3 regions of the Marinobacter sp. LM1 genome follow, and region 3 is predicted to be linked to each of the others. Evidence: predicted binding sites of a transcription regulator. Region 3 holds the regulator's gene; each other region holds the start of a gene.
The links. The regulator sigma-54, encoded in region 3, starts transcription at its own class of promoters, with help from an activator protein. The targets are predictions, from matches to a motif close to ANTGGCATNNANNTTGCTNT.
Positions count from the first base shown of each region.

Region 1: a site for sigma-54 is predicted at 7,358-7,377, ahead of OZ656_RS12200 (PEP-CTERM sorting domain-containing protein). Genes of this name have one in related genera too.
Region 2: a site for sigma-54 is predicted at 2,071-2,090, ahead of OZ656_RS07475 (PEP-CTERM sorting domain-containing protein). Genes of this name have one in related genera too.

Region 1 covers NZ_CP114373.1:2,592,282-2,601,908, forward strand. Annotated here, with positions in the region: gene OZ656_RS12175 (Lon protease family protein) at 1-1,171, opposite strand, end outside; gene yghU (glutathione-dependent disulfide-bond oxidoreductase) at 1,188-2,060, opposite strand; gene OZ656_RS12185 (ABC transporter ATP-binding protein) at 2,207-2,944, shown strand; gene OZ656_RS12190 (ABC transporter permease) at 2,949-5,324, shown strand; gene OZ656_RS12195 (efflux RND transporter periplasmic adaptor subunit) at 5,352-6,560, shown strand; gene OZ656_RS12200 (PEP-CTERM sorting domain-containing protein) at 6,622-7,308, opposite strand; gene msrB (peptide-methionine (R)-S-oxide reductase MsrB) at 7,460-8,653, opposite strand; gene OZ656_RS12210 (ATP-binding protein) at 8,750-9,627, opposite strand, start outside.
Region 2 covers NZ_CP114373.1:1,576,585-1,586,211, reverse strand. Annotated here, with positions in the region: partial or broken gene OZ656_RS07485 (transposase) at 1-41, opposite strand, end outside; gene OZ656_RS07480 (PEP-CTERM sorting domain-containing protein) at 859-1,506, shown strand; gene OZ656_RS07475 (PEP-CTERM sorting domain-containing protein) at 2,142-3,056, shown strand; gene OZ656_RS07470 (DUF3592 domain-containing protein) at 3,164-3,649, opposite strand; gene istB (IS21-like element helper ATPase IstB) at 4,086-4,826, opposite strand; gene istA (IS21 family transposase) at 4,837-6,378, opposite strand; gene OZ656_RS07455 (TAXI family TRAP transporter solute-binding subunit) at 6,885-8,039, shown strand; gene OZ656_RS07450 (TRAP transporter permease) at 8,123-9,627, shown strand, end outside.
Region 3 covers NZ_CP114373.1:2,982,949-2,992,575, forward strand. Annotated here, with positions in the region: gene lptB (LPS export ABC transporter ATP-binding protein) at 1-615, shown strand, start outside; gene OZ656_RS13935 (RNA polymerase factor sigma-54) at 804-2,333, shown strand; gene hpf (ribosome hibernation promoting factor) at 2,407-2,715, shown strand; gene ptsN (PTS IIA-like nitrogen regulatory protein PtsN) at 2,804-3,274, shown strand; gene rapZ (RNase adapter RapZ) at 3,329-4,213, shown strand; gene OZ656_RS13955 (HPr family phosphocarrier protein) at 4,220-4,489, shown strand; gene mgtE (magnesium transporter) at 4,581-5,942, shown strand; gene yjgA (ribosome biogenesis factor YjgA) at 5,960-6,484, shown strand; gene OZ656_RS13970 (carbon-nitrogen hydrolase family protein) at 6,485-7,309, opposite strand; gene OZ656_RS13975 (YhdP family protein) at 7,320-9,627, opposite strand, start outside.

The DNA of each region.
Region 1 (9,627 bases), 390 kb from region 3:
ACAGGCGCTCCAGGGATTCGATGCGGATCTCGCCGGAAAAGAGTATGCGTTTGAGGCTTTCCCAGGCCTTGGGCTGCGACAGTACCCGCCGGGCGTCGAGGATCAGGTAGCCCCCGTTGGCCCGATGCAGAGCCCCGGCCCGAATCAGGGTGAAATCCGTGTACAGGTTACCCTGGTGGGCCCGGTGTTCGATCTGACCTGCCAGGTGTTGGTGGTTGGGAAGATCTTCATAGATGACGGGGGCCCCACGGGTCTCGGCATTATCTACCAGCAGGTTCACCCGGTAGCGGTTCAACAACCCTGCCGGTGCGCCGTTTTCCGTATCCTGAAACGCCTCTGCATGCTCCACCACATCCTCACGCACGGCGTCCAGATGGGCCACCACGGCCGGCACGTGGGCCCACTTCTCGCGCAGCTCACCCATGGGCCCGCCCAGGGTAAGCTGAACCATTTCCTCATTCAGGGCATGGACCCGCTCCCGAACCTCCTTGCGCAACCGGGGCACCTGCTGGATGGCCTGCTGCAGCTTTTTCTGCAGATCTTCCACCTTGGATTCCACCAACTCCTTTTCCTCATCGGAGAAGGTCTTGTATTCCTCAGGCTCGATCACCTCGCCGTTGCGCATGGGCGCAAAGGTAAAACCTGCCGGGGTGGTGAGCATGGCTATATTGTTGGCGTTTGCCTCTTCCTGAATCTCAGACAGGCCTTGCTGCTGGCGCCGGGTAACCTCTTCCTGCAATTCCTGAATTCGGGCCTGGTACTCCTCGCTTTCAAAGGTGGCCGGTATGGTGGTCTTCAGCTCGTTGGCCAGTTCGCTCATATCGGCCCTGAATATGCGACCTTCCCCCGGCGGCAGCTCGATGGCCCCGGGTTTGTCTGACTGCTGAAAATTGAACACATGACACCAGTCCGAAGGCACCGGCTTTTCCGCGGCATGGCTGGCCAATACTCGCCGTACCAGTTCATGCTTGCCCGCCCCTGAGGGCCCCAACACGAACAGGTTAAACCCCTGGGCCTTCATGCTGGCCCCGAATTCCAGGGCACGCAGTGCCCGGTCCTGACCGAAGGGCAAAGCCAGATCTTCCAGGCTTTCCGTGGTTTCGAAATCCAGTTTCTCCAGCGGGCACCGATGGTAGATCTGTGCTTCGGTCAGTGCGTCGGGCAGAGCCATCCGTCCTCCTTATGGCTTAAGCCTTGCCTTCCAGTTTGTCCTGGGTGCGCAGGTCAAAATCGCTGGCATCGTGCCGCTCGTGCAGCTGGGAGGCCAAATCGCCCCAGGCCTTGTTCACCATACGGCCACGCTTTACTGCCGGGCGTTTGGCCACCTCGTCGGTCCAGCGAACCACGTTGGTGTAGGTGTGGGCTTCCAGGAACTCGGCCGCCTCGTACACCATGTTCTTCACCAGGGCTCCGTACCAGGGCCAGATGGCCATATCGGCGATGGTGTATTCATCACCAGCTATATACTGGTTATCCGCCAGCTGACGATCGAGCACGTCCAACTGGCGCTTCACTTCCATAGTGTAGCGGTTGATGGGGTACTCGTACTTTTCTGGCGCGTAGGCATAAAAGTGACCAAAGCCGCCTCCCAGGAAAGGCGCACTGCCCATCTGCCAGAACAGCCAGTTCATGGTTTCGGTGCGTTTGGCCGGGTCCCTGGGCAGAAATGCATCAAACTTCTCCGCCAGGTAGAACAGAATGGAACCAGACTCAAAAACCCGGATGGCCGGGTCCACACTGCGATCCATCATGGCAGGGATCTTGGAGTTGGGATTCACCTTCACGAACCCGCTGCTGAACTGATCCCCTTCGGTGATGCGAATCAGCCAGGCATCGTATTCCGCCTCCTTGATGCCTTTTTCCAGCAGCTCCTCAAACATGACCGTTGCCTTGACACCGTTGGGCGTTGCCAGGGAATAAAGCTGGAACGGATGCTCCCCCACCGGCAGCTCTTTTTCATGGGTAGGGCCGGCGATGGGGCGGTTGATGTTAGAGAACTTGCCGCCGTTGTTCGGATCCCATTTCCAGACTTTCGGAGGTGTGTAAGTTGGGTCACTCATTCCGTTTTCTCCCATTGGCTTTACAGGGTTAGTGGCATGACTGTAACCGAATCCGGCACGGGTACGCACGTGGAATACGTCTGCGCGGGATCAATAATCGGTCATCGGTATTGGGCTATACTCGGCTCTGGATCAACTGGACTGCAATGGAACCTGCCATGGCGTGTCACGCCGACCGGACCGCTCCTGTCTTTCAAACGAAAGGCCTGACCAAAACCTACCGTCAGGGCGATGTGGAAGTGCATGCCCTGCGGGGGGTCGATATCAGCCTTTATCCGGGGGAGCTGGTAGTAATGCTTGGCGCCTCAGGCTCAGGCAAATCCACGCTTCTGAACATTCTGGGCGGACTGGATGTGCCCACTACCGGCGAAGTTCGTTATCAGGACATCGATCTGGCCGGCGCCTCAGACCGGGAGCTTACCCGCTATCGCCGGGATTATGTCGGGTTCGTGTTTCAGTTTTACAACCTCATCCCCAGCCTGACCGCCCGCGAAAACGTCATCGCCGTGACCGAGATTGCCCGTGACCCCATGGCGCCGGAAGAAGCCCTGGACATGGTGGGCCTGGCCAGTCGCCTGGACCATTTTCCGGCTCAGCTTTCCGGTGGCGAGCAACAAAGAGTGGCCATTGCCAGAGCCATATCCAAGCGACCCCGGGTGCTGCTGTGCGATGAGCCTACCGGAGCCCTGGACTCGGCCACCGGTATTCTGGTCCTCGCGGCATTGGAACGGGCCAACCGGGAAACCGGCACCACCACGGTGATCATCACCCACAATGCTTCAATCGCGAACATGGCGGACAGAGTGATCACCCTTTCGGATGGCGTGATCAGCGGTGAGCACCGCAACTCAGAACGCCAGGACCCGAACACCCTGAGCTGGTGATGCCATGATTTTCGGGCCGAGCGTACTGCACACCAAACTGCGACGGGAAATCTGGCAGATGCGCGGCCAGTTGCTGGCGATCGCGCTGGTGATTGCGGGCGGGATCGCGGTTTGCCTGATGTCTCTGGTCAATTACTCCTCCCTGACAGCCACCCGGGATCAGTACTATCAGGAGCACCAGTTTGCTGATGTTTTCGTTTCGGTAAAACGGGCCCCCCGCCATGTGCTGCAAACGGTTTCCGAGCTACCGGGTGTGACCCGCCTGAGCGGCCGGGTGGAAGGCGCCGCAAAGCTCAATCTCCCCGATTACGATGAACCTGTGTCGGCCCACTTGGTGTCTGTTCCTCCGGCCGGCCAACCCGAGGTAAACCAGCTGTATGTCCGGCAAGGTCGACTGCCAAGCGCCACCCACGCCAATGAAGTCGCAATCATTGGCAGCTTCGCGGATGCGCACCAGCTCACTCTGGACGACAGTTTCAACGCCATCATCAATGGCCGACAACAAACCCTGAAAATCGTGGGCATTGTCGAGTCGCCGGAATTCATCTACGTGATACCTCCGGGGGGCATGCTTCCGGATTATCAGCGCTTTGGCGTGCTCTGGCTGAATCAGGAAGCACTGGCCGCCGCCATGGACATGCGGGGTGCCTTCAACAGTCTGGTGCTGCAGATCGACCCGCGGCATCCTGTGGAAGATGTGATCGACCCACTGGACCGGTTGCTGGCGCGCTACGGCAGTACCGGTGCGTTCGCCCGGGCTGACCAGTTCTCACACCGTTTTCTCAGTGACGAGCTCGAGCAGCTGAAGGCCATGGCGATTATCTTTCCGTCCATTTTTATGGGCGTCGCCATGTTTCTGCTCAATGTGGTGGTGACACGCCTGATCAGTACCCAGAGGGAAATCGTCGCCATTCTCAAAGCCTTCGGCTACAGCAATGGCCAGATCGGCTGGCACTATAGCCAACTGGTGCTGGCCATTGCGTTTACCGGGCTTGCCATCGGCTGCGCCAGTGGCCTCTGGCTGGGGCATCGGTTGGGAGAGCTGTATATGGATTACTACCGCTTCCCTTCGCTACTGTTCCGAATCAATCCCTGGTGGCTGGCGTTACTGGCCCTGATCAGCATGGCAGTTGCACTGCTCGGCGGCTGGCGCTCCATCCGCGCTGCGGCCGCCCTGCCCCCGGCGGAAGCCATGCAGCCCGAGAGCCCCGCCCGATACCGGATTACCATTACCGAACGGCTGCTGGGCTGGGTGCGCTTTCATCAGCCTTCACGCATGATCGTCAGGCAGCTCGCCCGCAAGCCAGGCCGAACCGCCCTCTCGGTATTTGGCATTGCCATGGCCACGGCCATCGTGGTGGTGGGCAATTTTCAGTTCAGCTCTGTTTCGCTGATGGTGCACACCCAATTCGCCCGGGTGCAGAAGCAGGACCTGACCGCCACACTCACCGACCCGGTCAACCCGACCGCACTTTACGGAATGGCGCGCCAATCCGGTGTGCGTTACGTCGAAGGACGCCGGGCCGTTACCGTAGAGCTGGTTAACGAACACCGCAGATGGCGCACGGTGCTCACCGGCTTGCCCCGGGACGCCAAACTGCAATTTGTGGTTAACCAGGATCTGGAGAACGTGGCCATTCCTTCTGCCGGCCTGTTGGTAACCGACTTTCTGGCCAAGGCCCTGAATGTTGAGACCGGAGACACAGTTCGGGTGCGAGTGCTGGAAGGCCGACGCCCGGAACTGGACCTCACGGTGGCTGGCGTTACCAGCGAGTTCCTCGGTGTGGGCGCCTACATGAATCTGACCGCCATGAACAAGGCGCTGCGTGAAGGCCCGAGAGTGAACCAGATGCTGATGAATCTGGCGCCGGAGCAAACCAACACCGTCTACCAGGAACTCCGGGATACGCCGGGAGTGATGGCCACCAATCTGCGACAGGCAATGCTCGACAGCTTCTTCGAGACTCTCGCGCGCACCTTCCTGACCTACACCTTCATCATCAGCCTGCTCGGCGGCATTATTGCTTTTGGTGTGATCTACAATACCGCGCGGATTTCCCTGGCCGAACGAGGGCGAGACCTGGCGAGCTTGAGAGTACTGGGGTACAGCCACAACGAAGTCGCCCACATTCTGCTCGGAGAACTGGCCATACTGCTGTTACTGGGAATTCCTCTGGGTTGGGCGGTTGGTTTTGGATTGGCAAGTTTTGTGGTTACCGCGATGCAGACCGAACTCTATCGCGTTCCCCTGGTCCTGACCGGCCAAACCCTGGCATTGGCGGCCAACGTGGTCATTTTGTCGGCATTGATTTCCGGCTTCATCACCTGGTGGCGACTTCGTAAACTGGACCTTGTCGCGGTTCTGAAAACCCGGGAATAATGCACACACACTCACATGGGACCCAACATGGCGACACAACGCATCTCAAAAGGAAAATGGGCCTTCTGGCTTTTGATGGCCTCAGTAGCCGCCATCGTCTTCGCGCTTATCCTGCGGCCAGAGCCCGTTTGGGTTGACCTTGCCCCCGTCGAGCGCGGCCCCATGGAAGTGACCATTCTTGAAGAGGGCAAAACCCGGGTCAAAGATCGCTATCTGATTTCCTCCCCTGTGGCCGGCTATATTCACCGGGTTCAGCTGGACGTAGGCGACGCGGTGATTCCCGGGGAGCTACTGACGTTTGTGGACCCGACGCCCGCCAGCATCCTGGACGCCCGGACCCGCGCCGAAGCCGAGGCTCGGGCAGCCGCCGCCCAGGCAGCACTTCAATCCATCCAGCAAAAGGTTCAGGCGGCGGAGGCTGATGCTGAGTTCGCTCAGAATGAATACCAGCGCCTGCTCGCTCTGGAAGAATCCCGCTTTGTCTCCACCGAACAGTTACAACAGGCGAAATCCACGGCAGCCCGGGCACAGGCAATCCTGCGTTCCGCCCGCTTTGATGAAGAGGTGGCCGCCCATGAACTGGCCGCCGCTCAAACCCGGCTGCAGATTTCAACCGCGTCCTCCAATGGTCAGAAACCTGCCGAGCGGGTCGCCGTGCGCTCTCCGGTTAACGGCGCGGTTCTGGCTCTGGTTCGCCAGAGCGAGGGCGTCATCCAGGCCGGCGAGCCGATACTGGAGGTCGGAGACCCTGGCGCTCTGGAAGTGGTGGTCGAGGTCTTGAGTTTTGATGCCGTCAAACTGGAACCCGGCCTTGGCGTGCGACTGAGTGGCTGGGGCGGGCCGGTACTGGAAGCAACGGTTCGTCGTATCGAGCCTATCGGGTTTGAGGATGTATCCGCTCTGGGCGTGGAAGAACAACGGGTTCAGGTTATTGCCGATATGGTCAGCCCACGGGAGCAGTGGCGACAGCTGGGAGACGGCTACCGGGTGGACGCTGACTTTATCCTGTGGCAAAGCGAAGACACCTTGCAGGTACCCACCTCAGCTATCTTCGAATACAACGGCGCTTCTGCGGTTTTCATGGTTGAGAGCGAAACGGCTAGACACCAGACAGTCACGACAGGACCATCCAACGGTTTAATGACCCAGGTAACGCAGGGACTGCAGGAGGGCGTTCGGGTGGTCCGGCACCCCGGCCGTGGCCTGGAAGACGGCGATCAGGTCCGGGTGCGTTAACGCAACCCCCTGAATGGAACGAAGCCGGCACATAGTGTGCCGGCGTCCGTCTTCAATGGGATCAGGCTTTCGTTCTGCGCGAGAAGCCCAGCCCAGCCAGACCAAGGCCGAGCAAAAGAAGGCTGGCTGGCTCAGGCACTTTCGCGGCGGACGAGAAGGAGGCTGAAAACGCCAGGTCGCCGTAGTTCGACCCGGAACTCCAGCTCTGGGTATCCCAGGTACCGGCACTATTGCCGTTGTTCTGCCAGAAAAAGCCACCGTCCAGATAGGCAGACTCGTCACGCAGGGAGCCTGCATAGGCGGTACCAGTCTGGCCATCGAACAAGCCGGTCGAACTGATAAACGCGATGTAGTCGTTACCCCCGACAAGATTCAACCCGCCGGTGTTGAAGGTAAACTCTTCCATACCATCAAGACCACCGTTGTTGGTTGAGGACACAGCGGCACTCTGGAAAAGCACGGAGCCGGTCGCGCGGGTGGTGGCAGCATCCCAGTCCATTACATAGAAAGCAAAGTCCACGTAATCGGGGTTCACTCTGTCGTTCAGGAAGAACGTCCAGCTATCCAGCTGGGTTTCAGAACCGCCCACCTTGAAGGTTTGTCCGTACGTAGCACTGTTAGATTCACCGAAGGCGGCTATTTCGCTGGAGCCATTCCAGCCAGATACGGTTTCAATAACACCCGCGTTGGCAACGCTAGCGAGCCCGGACACTACAACAACAGAAAGCGCTTTGCCCAACTTGTTCATCTGTACTTCCTTATTTGGTTCTTCCAGAGATAATGACGTTGCCAGCAAGGAAGCACATAGCGTGCCTATTTATATCTTATTGATATAAAACACCTTTATTAGAACAGAAAGCCAGTTATGTAAATTATTCCGACGCTATTATCGCGCAATCTTACTCGACAGCGTCGATCCATTTGCCATACCCCGCGGCTTCCATTTGCTCCAGCGGGATGAACTTCATGGCTGCGGAATTCATACAATAGCGCAATCCCGTCGGCGCCGGACCATCGTCAAAGACATGGCCCAGATGAGAATCAGCATGGGCACTGCGAATCTCCGTCCGGGTCATGAAAAACGACTTGTCCTCACGTTCTACCACTGCCTCTGGCGTAATCGGGCGAGTGAAGCTAGGCCAGCCGGTACCGGACTTGTACTTATCCCGTGAGGAGAACAGCGGCTCACCGGAAACGACATCCACATAAAGCCCCGCCCTGGTGTTGTCCCAGTAGGTATTGTTGAAGGCGGGTTCAGTACCATCCTCCTGCGTGACCTCATACTGCATTTCCGTCAAACGCTGCCGAAGAGTCTTGTCATCCGGTTTTTGAAAACGTTCGGGGTTAAAACCCCCGCTTGCCGCCGCTTCTGTCGGATCGGCCTCCGCAGGCATCGAGTCATTGACTCCGGTATTGGGCTGATAGCGCGAGAAGTCCAGCTCATAATCCTCGCCATAGACCTCTTCAATAAACTGATAACGCCCCGAATTGAAGGTATAGAACTTGTAGCGGACCGGATTCTTCTTGTAGTAGTCCTGGTGGTATTCCTCCGCCGGATAGAATCTCTTGAGCGGCTCAATGGGGATCACCACCGGTTTGTCATAGACGCCGGAAGCCTCCAGCGCCTGCTTTGCCGCCTCTGCGAGGCGCTTCTGCTCCTCGTTGTGGTAAAAAATGGTGGGCCGGTACTGCCGACCACGGTCAACGAACTGGCCCTCCAGGTCGGTCGGATTCATCATTCGCCAGAGGCCGGCCAGCAAGCCTTCATAGGTCATTTTGTCCGGGTCGTAATATACCTGGACGGCTTCAGTGTGGCCTGTACGCCCGGAAGAGACCTGTTTATAGGTCGGACTTTTTTCTTCTCCACCAGCGTAGCCAGACACTGCCTCGACAACACCAGGAATCTTTTCGTAGCCGGCTTCCACGCACCAGAAACAGCCGCCAGCAAAGGTCGCCACGGCCAGATCCGGATCATCCGGTGCGTAGGCATTACCTGCACTATCCACTCGCTCTGCTGCCACCTGTGCCGCAAAAAGACCGGCGGCGGAGACCAGCGCCAGGGCGGAAAACAGGCCTATAACTTTGCGTTTCATGACACTTCTCCTCGCTTGAATCCATAATCGCAGCCTAGCGATCTGAATTCACAAAAACGTTCAGCAACTATCACAAATCTATAACGCAGCGGAAAGCTAGCTGGAGGAAGCTAACGGTAGCCAGAGGGTAAAGACAGCACCGTTCGCATTGTGCGCTGAGAGCCTGCCATGCTGCAGGACGACCAAGCGCTGGGCGATCGCAAGTCCCAGGCCGGCATGCCCGGTGCGTTCGGCTCCGGCGGCCTGGTAGAAGGGGTCAAACACCTGGCCAAGGTCTTCTTGGCGGATGCCAGGCCCAGCATCAGCAACAGTGATCTCTGCTCCACCATCCCGTACTGACATCGTGAGTATGACTCTTGTATTCCGCGGAGAATGGGCGATGGCATTGCTGATGAGATTGTCCAGAACCCGCTCTGTCATCGCGATATCCGCCAGCACGCTCTCGGTCTCTGTCGCCGAAATGGTGAGTTCAACACCAGCTCGTTCTGCCGCAGGCCTATGCTTCTGAACGACGTCGTAGAGCAACTCAGCCATGACAAACGGCTCGATATCCGGCTGTTTTTCACGGGCATCCAGGGCGGCCAGTTCGAACAACTCCTCAACCTGCCTGCCCAACCGGTGTGTTTCTGACAGGGCCACCGCCAGGAACCGGCCTCGCTCCTCAGCTTCCAGGGTCTCATGCTTCATCCGCAGCGCTTCCAGGTAGCCCTGAATTGACGCCAGCGGTGTTCGAAGATCGTGAGACACCTGAGCAACCAGCTGTCGACGCTGGGCGTCTTTGTGCTTCAGGAGGTCCAGCTGCGCCACAATGCGGCGCGCCATGAGATCAAACCGAGAGGCCAGGTAATCAATGTCGTCGCCCTTCTCGGCCAGTGGAGGGCTTTGTTCCGAGGACAATTCCCGTTCAAACGACTCCACCCGTTCAGTCAGCCGGGACAGCCGCCGCGTTAACATTCGGAAGAACACCAACCCGG
Region 2 (9,627 bases), 1.4 Mb from region 3:
CCGTATTTGTCCTCCGCGTAAACGCCGTCGAGAAACAGCAGCCGGTCGGAGGAAGTCCGGTCGGCAATTTCGTTGACTTGCGCGTTGTGGATGATGAAGTCGAGCCTGGGGTAGCGGGCACCCTCCACCCAGACCAAGCGGTAAACGGCTTCGCGCCAAGCAAAAGCTTCTTCAGTCGGTTAGCACATCGGGCGGACTCTGTCGGAAATTTTTACACTTCTGTAAGAAACGGCAATGGTAACACGTCCTGATCCGGCGCATGGGCCAGGCGATGGTGCTTGAGTTCCCCGCCAGAATCGGCTAAACCACTGGCACGGTGCCCGGCACCCATCCACCATCGCCTCTACAATACGAGAATCCGGCATGCTCCTTCGTTCACGCCTCGCCTGCGCCCTGCTCGTCCTCAGTGGACTGAGTGACTAAAGTGACCTTTGCACAGTTTGCACCTAACTACCTTCATGGCACAGCCTCGCAGCACCATCCAAGCAGGCATTTTCAGCTTTGGTCGCAAATCGGACATTCAGATTCGGGCGTAACGCCTGTGCTTTGTTCTCAAGGCGGTCCTTTTTTCGGTGCCGCTACTGACAGTTTTGACCACAAAACGGGCCTTTTCCTGGGCCGCGCGACCTCGTTCACCTCCCCCCCCCCACTGTTTCAATGGAAGATCTTCTTATTAAACCGCAACGCAACTTGCCCGTTCAAACCTCGTCGTTTGTAGTTCTTGTCGTCAATTTTCTTTACACGAGTACGGACGGTATCAATGAGAGACCATTGATCTAAAGGGATTTGACATCTTTGGCGTCACCTTTGCTTAGACACTATCGCGAACCACCAATGGAGAGGAACATCGAGATGCTAATGAGACTATTACTGAACAGTTTAGTGGCATTTTTTGTCTGGGGTGCGGTAAATGCTGTAGCGGCGCCTATTTACCTGAACGAGTCCAATATAACGGTTGCAGTAGGCTCGGGCACGTCGCCGGGTTCTTATAACAACACCTTCGCAAGCGGCCAAACGATCAACAAAGTGATTGACGCGCCTAGCGCGACTTCCGAGGAGTTCCACAATCAAACAACACATATTTGGTATACAGCTTATGAGATCGGCGGGGGCTTGGAACTCTCATTTGACTTTGGGCAGGAGTACGATCTAAACACTCTGCACTTCTGGAATTACACAGGTGAAAACTATGATGTCGACAATATCGAGTTCACCTTTTTCAATTCCGCGAATTCTCAGGTGGGCATTTTGCAAGTTTTGCCAGATCTAGGCACTGCTCCAGGAATCACCGCTCAGGATATTACTCTAGCCGCTCCGTTAAACGTTCAATATGTTACGGCGTTTCTTACGGGATCCAACCGCCAGGTCGATTTTCAAAACATTGGTTTTACCGCAGAATTGTCGAGCCCAACCGATCCAAAACCCGTCCCAGAGCCGGGGACGTTAGGTTTGTTAGCTTTTGGCTTGGTCGCGTTGATAAGTCGCTCACGTCGGCGCAAATGTTAACGTGCAGTTTTCCTGTTAGCCGCGGTTCTGTTTTGACCGCGGCTTTCTGGACACTGAAAAAGACTCTTTTGATGCATGCCGTAAGCAAGCAACACCAGAGGATGGCCTTGTTTAGGTTCTAATCCCGTCAATTGGGCGGTTTTACAACGAATGATAGCTTCAGGTCCTGGCCGGCAACGTCTGATTTGCTTCTCAGATGGTGAAGCCGCCCAATTGAACAGAACACACTACCTCGCGCTTCGTTTGTGACGCCATTTGACCGCTTACCAGGATCATGAAGGCTCGTTTCCTAACCAACTCAGGGTGAACTGAGGGAGCAACTCGCGGCTTTGGTTACGGTGCCGACCGGAATACGGGATGGTCGCAAAGCGAACATTCAGATAAAGTGATTCCGAGCTTCAACCAGCCTTCTCTATCTGCACTGCTGAATTGTGATCAGCTGCAAGGACACAATCACGCAACATCATGCCCCCAATCCCAACCCGTCGATTATTTTTACAAAAAGGTCGAGTCCGTTTTGTCGGCCTGAAACTTAAGAAAATAATTCCGCGCAAGTCTTTGGCCATTGGCAGTTAACTTGCATCAGCACCACTTGGCTAAAAAACGCTGGTTAAATTTGCCAGGGAGACTTAAATATGCGCGTTAAATCAGTCAGGTCCTTCTTGGTCGCTGTTTGCGGTTGCCTAACCTTTGCCATCCCATCGTTATTGTACGCAGCTCCATGCGTAGAGGAGCGTGTCGACGATGCTGAATGGGTGGTTGTTGATACTCGAATAACGGCAAACGCTACCCACCTGCGCCAAGAATTCATCTGTAACCTCCTGGAAGATGGTCAGATCCGTGGCACACGCGGAGCATCTACCACCCTGGGACCTAATCCCGGCGTTGATGCTGGATTTGAGATCGATTTGGCTCGGGCGACTCCTTCAGATATGGGCGACGTTTTTTCCGAACCGCTGCCTAGCGACGTTAATTTGTTGGAACTGTTGAAAGACCAAATTAAAACGCGGGTTCGACAAAAGTATGATGATGCTGAAAGAAATATCAGGTATGAGAGGAAACAGCGGGGATTGGGAGGTGGCGGCATCAGGGGACAGATTGAGATTACCGGTGAGGTGATGACCGAAGCCTCACCAGATTTTGTCATGGTGCCTATTACCAACTTTGATCCGCTTCCATTTTCCGGCGACTTTTACATTCCATTTTTTTGGGAAGATATCGGCGATGGCGATTGGCTAAGCATTTTTTTAGATGATCAGCTAATTTGGGAGACCTCCAATGACTCATACCGGCAAAATGAACTCTATTTTGCGGGAGTGGACTCCCGCCTCTTCACCGGCACACACAACCTACTGACGTTTGTTCTCAACAGCCAGGGGGCAGCCAACGCTTCTGTTATTCTCGCTGAAGATTATCGGTATCTCGACAATCCGGTTGAAGTGCCAGAACCCAGTCCTTTTTATCTCTTACTGCTCGGACTCTTGCTCCTGAAAATCCGTCGTCATTATTGCCGAAATACAGGAGATCAAGTCAATGCTCGAAGGGTCTAACGCACATTGAAATCTTTCGAATATTTATGTTCGCTTATGTTTAGCTGCTACGGTCGCAAAGCGAATAGTAGGATTCCAGTTTCAACTGTCAGATCTACTCTCGGATTTCAATGGTATGAGGTAAGGTAGGAAAGCATCGGACCTATCCAAATCACGAAAGAGATGCAGAGTCCGAATTTTCCGGGTTTCAACAGCGTGCTTTTCTTCGGATTGTTTGGGTTATAAAAAATCTTTACCAAGCCCCCCTGTCGATCCACGCTTTTGAACTGATGATCGAGAATACCTTTGGCGTTTCGATTGGTGACGAAGATCCAGGGTGAGACACGTTTGCCCTGATACCTTCTACCGCTGATCTCATATTCGTAGAGGGCGCTGACCACATAACGAGTATCAGCGTCATATCGATCGCTCCCGCCGATGGTGCGGGGGCCGCCTTCCAGCAATTTGCCTGTGACTGAAGGCCACTGCCGCATTCGCAACTGGCCTATGAGCGAAATACTCATGATCAAAAAGCAGTAAACGGCAATGAAAAACAGAACACCTTGCTTTTCGCCGGCTCTAGCCAGATCCCACATCGTGATGAGGTATTCCACGCAGTTTGCTCTGTTGGTTGAGGAGTGATCTGCCTATTTTCCGTATTTTCTAAGGGGATAAAACAAATTTCTTGCCCTTGCGCAGCGTGATCATTCGACTCTGACTAACCCAAGTGAAGGTCGCAAAGCGGACATTCAGAATGTATCAAGTTTATGAAAAATTATGGGATTCGAAGCAGCATAATTGAGTACTACAAGGCCAACCGCCCGCGATTCTCGTCTAGTAAGGGTGCTGACGAGTGATACCTACCCGCACAAAGATGACGCTCAGACCTGGCGCAACGACTGATCTCTGGATAGAACTCTGAAGCCCTCTGCTCAACCCAACAAGGATAGGTGCGTATTCCGGCGAACGTGAACACCCATACCGGTTGAACGTGAACACCATTTTTCTTAACGCATCACCCACCGGAGTTTTTACTCCGGGTGTTCACGTTCAGTCAATTTCCTGAAGTCGTTTTCTCATCGATTCCCCCTTCAGAGCCCAGCGATGGGCGTTGTGCATGAGCCGGTCCAGGATGGCGTCAGCCAGGGTGTTATCGCCGATGGCGGCATACCACTGATCCGTAGGCAGTTGGCTGATGATCATGGTTGAGTGCGTGCCGTGACGGTCATCCATGATCTCCATCAGATCGTTTCGGTGTGCCGGTTTTAGGGCTTCGAGTCCCCAGTCATCCAGGATCAGCAGCTTCACTTTGGCCAGCTGGTTCAGCGTCTTCTGGTAGGTGCCGTCAGCTTTGGCCTGAGTCAGTTCCAGCAGTAACCGGGAGATCCGGTAATACCGGGCACTGAGGCCGTTCAGGCAGGCCTGGTGCCCCAGTGCACAACCCAGGTAGGTTTTCCCGCTGCCGCAGGGGCCGGTGATCAACAGGTTCTGGCCACGCTCCAGCCAGTCGGTCTGAGCCAGCTGGGCCACCTGAGCTTTCTTCAGGTTGCGGGGGTGCTGGTAGTCGATGTCCTGGATCGAGGCACGGAGCTTCAAGCGGGCCTGGCGTACCAGGCGGTCCTGTTTCCGGTGCTCTCGGGTCTGGAACTCTCGGTCAAGCAGCAGTTCCAGGCGCTCCGCGAACGGCAGTTCGTCGTAGGTGCCCAGCTGGTTTTGTTGGTGTTCCAGGGCGGCAGCCATGCCGCCTAACTTCAGGTCTTTCAGTCGTGCCAGGGTCTGTGTTGTGCTCATGGGTAATGTCCTAGTGGAAGCTCTTCGGGCCACGGATATTCTCGTGGTGTTGAGGGAGTTCGGCGTTCAGGGACAACTGCTCCGGCAGCTTGTCCCGGTTGCTCCGGAGAATGGCCTTGATGTGCTTCAGCCGGTTCAGACCTTCCCGATTGGCGATGCGGCAGCCGGCATTCAGGCGTTGGCTGGGGTACTCCCGAGTCAGGTTGAGCAACCCGAGACAGACCCGGTAGGCCTGCTCCGGGTGTTCCCGCTCAGCCAGTCGATCACTGACCCAGATCAGCGTGTCTGGCCCGATGTCCCGGGCCCAGTTCTTGAGACGCCCCGGGGTCCACTGCTGCTGTTTTCGATGCCGGGCAAGCATATGACCGGCTTCGGTGGTGGTGCCCGGCCTGTGACGCCGTGGGTGACTTGCCACCTGGCGTTGCCGGAAGTGGACCTGCACCAGATGATCGCTGGCCTGGACTTCCACCTGCTCGCCCACGTACTGGTGCGGTACCGAGTAATGATGCTGGTCGAACTCGATGTGGTAATCGATATTGACCCGGCAACGCCGGATCTCGACGTACTCATAGGGCTGTTTCGGCAAGGGACGCAGGGCTGGCTGATCCAGTGTCTCGAAGGCGGTTTGCCGGTTACCCGGGAGCCGCCGGAACGGGCGGCTGTTCAGCTCTTCAAGCAGTGACCGGATGCACTGGTTGGCTTCGGCGAGAGTGAAGAAGGTGTGGTGACGCAACCGGGCCAAGATCCAATTCTCCACGATTTGCACGCCGACCTCCGCCTTCGATTTGTCCTTGGGCTTGTAGGGCCTGGCCGGGAGGATGGCCACCTGATAGTGCTCGGCCAGTTGCTGGTAGCTGGGGTTTAGCTCTGGATCGTACCGACAGGCCTTGCTGACACCGCTGCGCAGGTTGTCCGGCACGACCATCTCCGGAATGCCACCGAAGAACTCAAAGGTACGCACGTGACTGGATAGCCAGTCTCGCAAACTCTGGCTCCAGGTGGCTTCAGCGTAGGTGTAGTTGGAGGCCCCAAGCACCGCCACGAACACCTGAGCGGTGCGTACCTCACCGGTCTGCGGGTTGATGATCGGCACGGTCGGGCCGCAGTAATCCACGAAGCACTTCTCCCCGGCCTTATGGGTCTGGCGCATGGAGCGCTTCTGCTGCTTCAGCCATTGCCGATAACGGTCACAGTACTGGGAGTAGCTGTAACAGCGATTGGGATACTGAGCTGTGTATTCCTCCCACAACAGCTGCTTGGTCATCCCTTTACGCTTGAGTTCCTGATGAACGGTGGCCCAGTCAGGCACCTGGTAGCGAGTCGATGTGGTGGGATCGGCACTGGGATAGAACAGGGCCGCAAGGCGGCCATCGTCCAAATCCTCGGGCAACGGCCAGTTGAGGTTCAGGGCATCGGCCCGGGCTAACAGCTTCTGGATGGCCCCGACACTGGTCTTGGTGCTGGCACTGATCTGCCGGATCGAGAGCCCGGCTTCCAGCCTTAGGCGAAGCACCTCTCTGATTTTACGCATTAGAATTCTCTTTGCTGGCACAACTCCGCTCCCCAGAAAAAGGAGTCAGAGTAGCAAACGGTCTAATAAACAATGCGTTAAGAAGGATTCCGGTTGAACGTGAACACCGTTTCCGGGAATGTGAACGCTGATTCCGGCATCGTGAACACCGATTCCGGAAAATCCGGAAAAGTGTTCACCTTCAATCGGAATGACTGTTCACGTTGAACCAGAATCGGTGTTCACGTTCGTCCGGAATGGGTGTTCATGATGGGCCGTAATATGCAATAGGGGGATGCGTGTCTTACGGGCACTTTATCGTTACAAATTAGTAACTTACTAACAAAATTGGCCCCACCTGTCGGTGGCCCGACAGGTCCACCCAGCTTGATGGAAACCTATCAGCCTCTTACAGACCTGACAACGACGCGCAGGAAATTAGTCGTCGATCACATCAATTGACACACAGACAAAAGCCTGACTACACTAAATCTTAATTCAGAATTCTATTCTGCACAGCAAAACAATAACCTCAAAAGAGCGCATACATGATGACAACAAAAAATATCATTTTAATTTCTCTTCTTGCCGGGAGCGCAACCACTGCGTGGGCTGCAGAAAATGTCGATCTGCCAGCCACCATCGGAATGACTGCCTATGGCACCAGCTCAGCAGGTTATAGCCAGATGGTTTCTATCGGCAACCTGCTACGTAATGAGTACGGCGTATCCCTGCGGATCCTGCCCGGCGAGAACGACGTTTCTCGGATGACACCACTTAAAACCGGGCGCGTACCTGTTTGTTCCTGTGGCATTGCCGCTTATTACGCCGCCGAAGGCGTACTGATGTTCTCCGAGGACAACTGGGGGCCGCAGCCGGTTCGGGTTATTACCACCTCCATTGCCAGTTTTGGCCTGAGCATTGCTGTAGCCGGCGATATCGGCGTAGAAACCCCCTATGACCTCAAGGGCAAACGCATTTCCTACATTCGTGGTGACGATGCCCTGAACCTCGGCACCGAAGCCATGCTGGCCTTTGGCGACCTCACCTGGGATGACGTGGAGCGGGTAGACTTCCCGGGATACGGCAGGGCCTTTGAAGGCATTGTTGCCAATCAAAGCGATACCGCATTTACCGTTTCTGTCGCCGGCGGCCCACAACAGCTTTCCGCCAGCCCGCGCGGTATATCCTGGCTGGAGCTTGATCCTGAGGACACCGAGGGCTGGGAGCGACTGCGCTCCGTGGCTCCCTATTTCCAACCGCACCGGGTTACTTCCGGCGCCGGCATCAGCAAGGATGAGCCGTGGATTGGTTCCAGCTACCCCTACCCCATCATCATCGCCAACGCCGATGCCGATAAAAAACTGGTGGACGGGCTGATTCGTGTCTTCACCGAGGATTACGACAAGTACAAGGACTCCGCACCGGGCAATGCAGGCTATGCGCTGGAGAACCAGAATCTCAACTGGGTCATCCCGCTGCATGATGTGGTCGTCGACTACTACAAGGAAATCGGCCACTGGACGGAAGACATGCAACAGCACCAGGACATGCTGGTACAGCGCCAGAATATCCTCCTGGACACCTGGGAGAGCTACACCAAGGCCAACCCGCCTGCCGACAAGGAAGCCTTCAAAAAGGGCTGGATGACGGCGCGGGCAGAAGCACTTCAAGCGGCTGGCATGAATCCGGTATTCCGGTAAAACCTGCTGTCCTTGTTGAAACCTGATTCCGGTGTAAAGACAAGGGGTCTGTTACACCGGAGTTCTTTCAGGAGTCTTACTGCATGTCTGAAACACACAACACTGAACCATCGAAAGAAAACGTCAGCGGCATCCGGCGGCTTTCCGGCGGATGGCCATGGGTCCCCAGGGTTGCAACTCTTGTCCTGACACTGCTGACGATTGACTACCTGTTCAATTTGCAGCTGATCAATATTGTTACCAAAGTGGAAAGCCAGTTTTTCTATGTGGTGGTGGCACTTATGCTACCGCTGGTTTTTCTGCTTTGGCCAATGTCACGCCACGCTTCCCGGAACAAGGTTCCGTGGTACGACATCATCCTGTTCCTTGCCGCCTCGGTTATCTGCGGGTTCTTTGTCTACAACGCGGAAACTATTCTGGATTACGGCTGGGAATACGCGGCACCACAATACGCCGTAGTGTTCAGCTTCCTGTTCTGGGTTACCGTCATCGAAGCCATTCGTCGGGCCGGCGGCCTGCCGATTGCCATGATTGTCGGTGTCGCCAGCCTGTACCCGATATTTGCAGACAAGCTGCCGGGCCCCATCCAGGGGTTTCCATCCGCCCCCGACCAGACCGCGATCTACATGGCCATGAGTCGAGAAGGCATCATGGGCGTGCCCTTACAAGCCTTTGCCAACATCGTGATCGGCTTCCTTCTGTTTGGCGTCGCCCTGCAGAAAACCGGCGGCGGTCGTTTCTTTATCAACCTGGCCTTCGCATTGCTGGGCCATGTTCGGGGCGGACCGGCAAAGGTTGCGGTTTTCTCCAGCGGCCTCATGGGATCCATGAGCGGCAGCGTAATCACTAATGTGATGACAACCGGAGTGATGTCAATTCCGGCAATGCGCCGAGTCGGCTTCAGCCGTTCCTACGCAGCCGGCGTAGAAGCCTGCGCTTCTACAGGCGGCGTTCTGATGCCACCGGTTATGGGTGCCACCGCGTTCATCATGGCCGCGTTCCTGAACATTCCCTACGGCACCATTGCACTGGCGGCAGTCGTGCCCTCCGCACTGTATTTCCTCGGCCTGTTTATCCAGATTGATGCCTATGCTGCGCGCAACAAACTTCAGGGCCTGCCGGCCAGCGAATTGCCGTCACTCAGGCAGACATTAAAGGAAGGCTGGTACTTCATCTTCGTGTTTGCCCTGCTGATCTGGATGCTGTTCTTCCTGCGACGAGAGGCCACGGCACCATTCTTTGCAACGGTTCTCTTGCTGGTGATCAACCAGGTACTGCCCTACCAGCGCTGGAAGTGGCAAGACGTGAAGGACTTCTTCGCAGAGTCAGGGAAGCTGTTTGCAGAGCTGATCGCGATCCTCACCGGTGTTGGCTTGCTGGTAGGTGCACTGTCGGTTACCGGGCTGTCAGGCACTATTGCCAATGACCTTATCTACCTTGCCGGTGGCAACACCCTGGTACTGCTGTTGATGGGAGCGCTGACCAGCTTTGTGCTCGGTATCGGCATGACGGTTACAGCTGCCTATATTTTCCTGGCGGTTGCGCTGGCACCGGCCCTGATAAACGGCGGCGGAATGGATCCCCTGGC
Region 3 (9,627 bases):
AACGGCGCCGGCAAGACCACCTGCTTCTACATGATCGTGGGCCTGGTGCCTGCGGATCACGGCCGGATCACCATCGACACCCAGGACATCACCCCGCTGCCAATGCATGGGCGCGCCCGCAAGGGCATCGGTTACCTGCCCCAGGAGGCCTCCGTGTTTCGCAAACTGACCGTGCGGGACAACATCATGGCCATCCTCGAAACCCGCAAAGGCATGAGTCGGGCGGAACGGGAAGCCAAGCTGGAAGAGTTGCTGGAAGAGTTTCATATTACTCACATCCGAGACAGCGTGGGTATGGCGCTATCCGGAGGCGAACGCCGCAGGGTTGAAATCGCCCGGGCGCTGGCCATGGAGCCTGCCTTTATTCTGCTGGACGAGCCCTTCGCGGGCGTAGACCCCATCTCAGTGAGTGACATCAAGCACATCATCCGGCACCTTCGGGACAAGGGCATCGGGGTCTTGATCACCGACCACAACGTTCGGGAAACCCTCGACATCTGCGAGAATGCCTACATCGTTTCCGGAGGCCACATCATTGCCTCCGGCAATGCCGAAGCCATTCTGGCAAACCAGCAGGTGAAAGAAGTATATCTGGGCGACGAGTTCCGGCTCTGACCTGATAAAACAGGGTTTATCCGAGGCCTGATTGTTTTGATGATCTGTAGCAAGTAAACTCGGCAAAAAACTTGCTTATACTGTCTACAGACAATGGCAAGTAACCAGCGTACAACATTTTTTTCGGCCTGTGCGCCGGCAAAGCAACAACCGGGATGCCCACGAGTTATGGATCTTGAGCCATGGTTATGAAAGCCTCATTACAGCTTAAGCTGGGCCAGAGTCTGACCATGACGCCCCAGCTGCAGCAGGCTATACGCCTGCTGCAGCTTTCTACCCTCGATCTCCAGCAGGAAATCCAGCAGGCGCTGGAATCAAACCCCATGCTGGAAACCTCCGAGGACGATGAGCACGCTGAAGGCGACGAACGCGAAGAGCACGAGCACAGCGAAGCTTCCGGCTCTGAGACCACCCAGGACGACAGCCACCAGGACGCGAGCCCGGACTGGGACGAAACCGAGAACGGCCCGGACTGGTCGTCCGAGAACGATATTCCGGACAACATTCCCGATGATCTGCCAGTGGATACCGCCTGGGACGACATCTACCAGTCTGCCCCGGCTCCGGCCAGCAAAGGCGAAGACGAGCACGAATCGGATTTCGAAACCCGGAACTCGCCTACCGAAACCCTGCAGGATCACCTCGAGTGGCAGCTGAACCTGACGCCTCTGAGCGAGCGGGATCAGGCCATTGCCCACGCACTGCTGGATGCTGTGGATGAACGCGGCTACCTGACGTCTGACATTGAGGACATTCACGCAGGCCTGCTGGACGAAACCGAAGAAGACCCGTTGGAACTGGACGAAGTGGAAGCGGTACTCCACCGCCTGCAACACTTCGACCCGCCCGGCGTGTTCGCTCGGGATCTCCAGGAATGCCTGCTGATTCAGCTCAACCAGCTGCCACCGGATACCCCCTGGCTGCGCCAGGCGAGACTGGTGGTTACCCAGTTCCTGCATCTGCTTGGCAACCGGGACTACGCACAGCTGTTGCGCCGCAGCCGGCTCAAGGAAGACCAGCTGAAACAGGTACTGGCCCTGATCACCAGCCTGAACCCTCGCCCTGGCGATGTCGTGGACCGGGCCGAACCGGATTACGTTATCCCGGACGTCATCGTACGCAAACACGAAGGCCGCTGGCGGGTTGAACTCAACCCGGAAATCGCTCCGCGTATCCGGGTGAATGCCAGCTACGCGTCACTGATCCGCCGGGCTGACAGCAGTGCCGATAACACCTACCTGCGCGACCAGCTGCAAGAAGCGAAATGGTTTATCAAGAGCCTGCAAAGCCGGAATGAAACCCTGCTGAAAGTGGCCACCCGCATCGTTGAACACCAGCAAGGGTTCCTCGATCAGGGCGAAGAAGCCATGAAGCCTCTGATCCTGTCTGACATTGCCCAGGCGGTGGAAATGCACGAGTCCACGATTTCCCGGGTTACCACCCAGAAGTACATGCACACGCCCCGCGGTATTTTTGAGCTGAAGTACTTTTTCTCCAGCCACGTCAGCACCGCCGAGGGCGGCGAATGCTCGTCTACAGCCATCCGGGCGATGATCAAGAAGCTGATTGCCGAGGAAACCCCGAAAAAGCCATTGAGCGATAGCAAAATTGCAGCCATGCTAGGGGAACAGGGAATCAACGTGGCGCGGCGTACCGTGGCCAAATACCGGGAGGCCATGCATATTCCTCCCTCGAACGAACGAAAACGCCTGGTTTAAACTTTCGCCGGTGCAAGATGCACTGGCACGCAAGCCGGCAAGCACGCCGGCAGTATGACAACAGGAGACGCCTATGCAACTCAACATTTCAGGCCATCACGTAGAACTGACTCCCGCTCTGAAGGATTACGTCAACACCAAGTTCGAGAAGCTGGAGCGTCACTTCGACCACATCAGTAACTGCCAGGTCACACTGGAGGTCGAGAAGGTGCGCCAGATGGCGGAAGCCACGCTGCACGTGATTGGTGGTGAGATTCACGCAAAGGCAGAAAATGAGGACATGTACGCCGCAATCGACGCTCTGGTCGACAAGCTGGACCGTCAGATCCTCAAGCACAAGGAAAAGAACGTAGACCGGATGCACGGTAACGGCGGTCGCTGAAGCGCGAACCTTACCGGGTGTTTCATGAAACGAGCTGCGGCGGGGCTAACCGGCCGCAGCCTTTTTTTTACGGACATGCAGTCGATCCATGAGCGAGCCATCCCTGACCATCGACAATATTCTTGCCCCTGAACTGACCCTGTGTAAGGTGCCGGCCTCAAGCAAGAAACGTGTGCTGGAGTTCATCGCTGAACGGATTCACTTTCAGGATGAAATCCTCAGCGACACCCAGATCTTCAACAATCTGGTCTCCCGCGAACGGCTGGGTAGCACCGGTATCGGCGAGGGTATTGCCATCCCCCACTGCCGACTGGAAGGCCTGGACCGGGTCATCGGCGTGCTGATGACTCTGGAGGAGCCGGTAGACTTTGATGCTATCGATAACCAGCCGGTAGATCTGGTGTTTGCACTGATCGTCCCCAAAGAAGCCACCAGTGAACACCTGGAGTTACTGAGCCAGCTGGCGGAGCGCTTCAATGACAGCACCTTCTGCGCCCGGCTGCGCCAGTGTGAAGATGCCGCGAACCTTTACCAGCGTATGGCGGAGAGTAATCACTGAGATCAGCCTGATATCTGGACAGGCTGCCAGGCAGATTGAAGGAGAAACAGTCCCATGAAGCTGATTATCGTCAGTGGCCGATCCGGTTCCGGCAAGAGTACGGCTCTGCATGTGCTGGAAGACCTGGGATTCTACTGCATCGACAACCTGCCCATTGGCTTGCTGTTCCCGCTGACCCGAGAGGCGGCCACCCAGGAAGCGCCCGGCCGGCTGAAAAAAATGGCCGTGAGTATTGATGCCCGTAACCTGTCCGCCGAGCTGGCCAATTTTGAAACCATCTACCAGCAACTGAAGCAGACCGGTGTCGAGGTTGAAATCATATTCCTGGATGCCGACGAACAGTCACTGCTGCAGCGCTTTCACGCAACCCGCCGCAAGCATCCGCTGAGCGATGACAAGACGTCTCTGCGGGAGGCAATCACCAACGAAAAGCAATTACTGGAACCCCTGTCAAAGCTGGCCGATCTTTACGTCAACACGACCGGGCTCTCCATGTATGAGCTACGCGACATGATCAAGCAGCGCGTGGCCGGCCGCAAGGATCAGGAACTGGCACTGCTGTTCCAGTCCTTTGGCTTCAAACATGGCGTGCCGGTGGATTCAGACTACGTCTTCGACGTCCGCTGCCTGCCCAATCCATACTGGGACACCAGCCTGCGCAAGCACACCGGCGTTGATCAGCCGGTCATCGAATTTCTTGAACGGGAACCGCTGACACGTCAGATGGTGGATGACGTCACGGGCTTCCTGAATACCTGGCTGCCCTCGTTTGCCGACAGCAATCGTAGCTACATGACCATTTCCATCGGTTGCACCGGTGGCCAGCACCGCTCCGTTTATGTGTGTGAGCAGCTCGGACGCTATTTCCGCGACAATTACCGCAATGTGCAGGTGCGCCACACCGAACTGCCACACCTTCAAGCCCGGGGAGAAATCTGAGCGCCTATGATTTGCCGCCCCATCACCATCATCAACAAACTCGGCCTGCATGCGCGGGCCACGGCGAAGCTTGTGGCCACCGCATCAGACTTTGACAGCAAGGTGCGAATCCGCGGCAAAGGCCGGGACGTAGACGCCAAGAACATCATGCAGGTGATGATGCTGGCCGCCAGCCAGGGCACCGAAGTGGAACTGGTTGCCGATGGCCCGGACGAACAGGATGCCATCGACGCGCTGGCTGCCCTGATCAACGATTATTTTGGTGAAGGGGAATAACCTCCGGTTTCGTCATTCACCTACAATCCTTTCTCACGTGTGCCACCTAACTCCGCTATAATGCAAAGGTTTTCTGATCGCAGGTGGTTCAATGACCGACATTCTGGAAAAAAGCCAGGCCCGCCAACGCCTTCGCTCACTCAGTGAAGCGCTGGACAGTGGTGCCCTCAAGCAGGTGGCCCGCATTCTGAATGGCGGTCTGAGCCCCAGCGATATTGCTCACCTTCTGGAATCCTCGCCACCACGCCAACGGGCCCTGCTCTGGAACCTGGTCGACAAGCAGCTGGAAGGGGAAGTCCTCCAGTACCTTGGCGACGATATTCGTAGCTACTTCCTGAGCCAGCTGAACGCGCAGGAGCTGGCGGACATTCTGGAAGATTTCGAGTCGGATGACCTGGCCGACTTGCTTCAGCAATTGCCGGACACGGTGATCCAGGAAGTCCTGGACACCATGGACGAGCAAGACCGTCAGCGGGTAGAGGAAGTCCTCGCTTACCCGGAGGACACTGCTGGCGGCCTGATGAACACCGACACCATCACGGTGCGGCCGGACATCAGCATCGACGTTGTGTTGCGCTACCTGCGCCGTCACCGCAGCCTGCCCCCGATGACCGACAGCCTGATTGTGGTCAGCCGTCGGGACGAGTTTATCGGCATGCTGCCCATTACCCGGATGCTGGTATCCAATCCCGCGGCTACCGTTCGGGAAGTGATGGACACAGACATTGAACCCATTCCCGTGTCGCTGTCCGATACCAAGGTCGCCACTCTGTTCGAACGCTACGACCTGATTTCTGCCCCTGTGGTGGATGAGACCAACAAGCTGCTGGGCCGGATCACCATCGATGACGTGGTCGACGTTATCCGTGAGGACGCAGACCATTCCCTGATGAGTATGGCTGGTCTGGATGAAGACGAGGACACCTTTGCCCCGGTGATGAAGACCACCCGCCGGCGCGCGGTCTGGCTGGGCATTAATCTGATCACGGCCTTTACCGCATCGGCCGTGATTGGACTGTTTGAAGACACTATTGCCAAAGTCGTTGCACTGGCCGTACTGATGCCAATTGTGGCCAGCATGGGCGGCATTGCCGGTAGCCAGACTCTGACCCTGGTAATCCGGGGCATGGCCGTTGGCCAGATCAGCGGCGCCAACGTGGGCTGGCTGCTGAACCGTGAGTTTCTGTCCGGAGTGCTGAACGGCCTGCTGTGGGCGGTGGTGGTTGCCACCGCCGCGGTGGTCTGGTTCCAGGACTGGCTGATTGGCGCCATCATCGCAGCGGCACTGGTGATTAACCTGGTGGCGGCGGCGCTGGTGGGCACCGTCTTACCACTGTTCCTGAAATCCCGGAACATTGACCCGGCCCTGGCCGGCAGTGTGATACTCACCACCGTAACCGACGTTGTCGGCTTCATGGCCTTCCTGGGACTGGCCACCATTTTCTATGCCTGAGCAACCTGTGACCTACCATGACTGACCAATTTGACGACGAATTCCAGGACGACCTTGGCCCCAGCAAATCGCAGCTGAAGCGCGAAATGCACGCGCTTCAGGATCTGGGCAAACGCATGCTGGACCTGAACGACGAACAGCTGGCCACCCTGAGCATCAGCGAGACCCTGAAAGCGGCGATCATTGAATCACGCCGGATTCCCCAGCGTGAGGCCCGCCGGCGACACTTGCAGTACATTGGTAAGGTGTTGCGCCAGGAGGACGACCCCGAAGCTATTGGCCGTGCCATCGACGCCTTCCACGCTGGCAGCGAAGAGCATACCCGCCGACACCATCTGGCCGAGCGCTGGCGCGACCGGATGATTTCCGAAGGTGACAAGGTGGTAGGAGAGTTTATTGATTACTGCCCTTCGGCCGATGTACAGCACCTGCGCAATCTGGTGCGCAATGCCCGCAAGGAAGTCGAAAAAGGCAAGAATACCGGCCAGGCCCGAAAGCTGTTCCGGGCTCTGCGGGAATGGATCGACGACGCCGAGCAGTAATCAGAGCCGCCGGTGCTCCCACACGGGCATACGGCTTCGCAACTGATGCAGTTGCTCCAGGTCCAGATTGGCGCAAGCCATGCCCGGACCTTCGTCGAACTCACTGACGATCTTACCCCAGGGATCGCAGATCAGGCTGTGGCCATAGGTTCTTCGCCGGCTACTGTTCTGCCCCCCTTGCCCCGGCGCCACCACCCAGACCTGGTTTTCAATGGCGCGGGCGCGTATCAGGGCGTGCCAATGGGCATTGCCCGTCTGCCAGGTAAAGGCGCTGGGCAGGCAGACCCATTCGGCGCCCTGCTCTCTCAAGGCCCGGAACAGTTCTGGAAAGCGAAGGTCGTAACAGATCGCCAACCCCAGTCGTCCGGCCGGCGTATCCACCGTAATCGCCTGATCACCGGGCTCAAAGGTATCCGATTCCCGATACTGGCCGTGGGCGTCTTCAACCATGGCGTCAAACAGGTGAATCTTGTCGTAGCGGGCCACTTCTTCGCCATGATCGTTGTACACCAGACAGGTGGCGCGTACCCGGTCTGTTATCACTGAACCATCTCGCCGACTGGCCAACGGCAGGGAACCGCCGACAATCCAGAGCCCCAATGACCGGGCCTGCTCGGCCAGAAAGCGACGGATAACAGGCTCACTACCCGCCTCCCGGCGGCCGCACTCCAGCATCTGCGCGGTGGCCAGAACGGCGAAGTTCTCGGGCAACACCGCCACCTTCGCCCCTGCGCCTGCCGCTTCAGCCAGCAGTCTGCGGGCCTCTTCAAGGTTGGCATCGATGTCATGGGTACTGACCGTTTGTATTGCCGCGACCTGAACCATCATGGCCTCCTTACTCACCGGTATCGAACACGCCCCGCAGATCCACTTCCGGATTGCTCCAGGTTCCTGTGACACTGTACGTCGCACTGGTCAGTTTGCTCAACGGGTCGCCCAGAATTTTATCGAGCACGAACAAGGCGCCGCCGATGGGGGCGCTCGCCCCCATCAGTATGGCAGCCAGGGGCAGATTCTGTGTCACGGGTAGCACTAGGACCAGGCGCATATCCAACGTTTCTTCGGCCATGTTGGTATTGCCACTGAGTTTGAACGCGCCGGACGGACCCACCAGTTGCAGTTCCGGATCCATGGTCACCAGGCCATTTATGATGTTGGCTTTACCGGAAATGGCGTCAAAGGCGACGCCCCGTTCGTACAGATCCGAGAAATCCAGCCGCAACCTGCGCCAGAGCGTATCGGTGTTCAGCAGGTTGAAAATCCGGAACAATTGCGCCGAATTGCTCTGCTCCATGATCATGCCGTCGTCCAGGCGGGCACTGACCGTGCCGCTTATCTTGCTGAGAGAAATGTTATTCGGGCTTCCAGGCCAATCCAGATCCAGTTCAACCGCCGTTTCTTCGTTGGTCATCGGAATGGTGCTGCCAGTCAGCGCTTCCAGATCCTTAAGGGCCCCGCCCTCCAGCTTACCAGTAAACCGGGTGGTTTCCCGATCGTCTACAATGCTCCAGGTCATATCGCCGGACAACACCAGGGATCCAAGCCGGCCTTCCACCTCCTGCACACGCAACCGATAGGGTTCAGGGCGCAGCTTGAAACGCCAGCTTCCCGCAGACTCGCCATCCAGCCGGAGATCCGAGATTCTGGCATCAATGTCGGGCCAATTTCCCATATCCAGCTCCCTGAACGCCTGCAACTGCTCCTCAAGAGTCAGAAATTCGTTGTCCTGCTCTGCGGCACTGGTCTCCCGTACCAGGCGCAGGGTTGCAAAGTCGGCCTCTACCGTGCCCCCTTCCCTGGGTAACACCACCCTGCCCTGGGCCCGATCCGAGTCGGTGTGAACGACCCACCGGTCTTCCAGCTCAAGCGCATCAATGGCGATATTGGTCAGATGGTGAGCGCCCAGATTCAAATGTTCGAAGACCAGCTCGAAGCCCGTCTCCTTAAAACGGAGTTCAGCGTCCAGACGATCCTGCCATTGCGCAGCGATCGCCACGCCTTCGCTCTGGAACGGATCAACCCGGACCGACAGGGGGGTTCGCTCGCGCGCGGTCTTTGCCAGTGGTTTGGGCCAATCCACCTGCAGACCTTCAAGGTCTGAAAACAGGGAAATCACCGGCTCGCTGGCACCGCCTAATTCCAGCTCTGCGGTGTAGACAAGCTCTCCGGAAAGCCCGCGCGCCGCATCGTTAGCCAGGCCAAAGGCCGCCAGGGAGCCTGGCAGCTTCAGACCACCTTGCTGGCGTATCAGCATGGCATCGCCGGCCTCCGCGGTGGAAAAAACGACACTGACCGGTTGATCGAAAAAACGGGCAGTGACCGGTGGCCCGGAAAATCCATCAACACTGTCGTAAGTCAGGTCAGCCCGAATATTCTGCCAGCGAAGTCCCGCATCCGGTAATTGGAATCCGGCATTGTCGGTTTTTACCTGCGCCGTAACCCGGGTGTCCTGCCCTTGCGATAGCGGTAGCTCCAGCCCAAGACTCAGCTCAAACTCCCCGTCATAACGGGCACGGGTGTTACCGTATCCCAACAATTCCCCCAACGGAGTATTGGCCAGCCACCAGGGTATTCTCTCTGCCGGAACCGTCGACACTGCATCTACGCGCACCAGCGTGCCAGCTTCCCCATCTCCGGGAAGGACGTGAACACTGGCGTTTTCCAGCTCCAACCCACCGATCTCGCCCCGAGCGAGCATTACCCGCGTGTCGGCATTCTGGATCTCGACCCGCCCGCTGGCCTGCTCCACAGCGGGCCAGCGCTGGTCGTATCGAATCGTGGCGTTATCGAATTCATACCACATGGAGGAAACAAACGATCCAGACGGCGCGGAGGAATCAATACGGCCGTGGCCATAGTACTGCCCCCGGATACCGGCCTCCGGAATACTGTTGGTGAGCCATTCATAAAGCCCGTCGCCCACAGCATTCGCCGGCACGAAATCCGCCAGCATATCGGCATTGCCGCCTTCTACGCCGACGCTCAAACCAAGATTGTCCTCCCCGAATCGATCCAGCCGCAGGTCAAACGCGCCGCTTAACCGGGTATCTGAGCGATAGATAAACTCCAGATCATCGGAGAATACCCTGGTGATCCCTCCTTCCAGGGTCCAGGCGACGGTTCCGGATAGGGAGTCCAGCGTC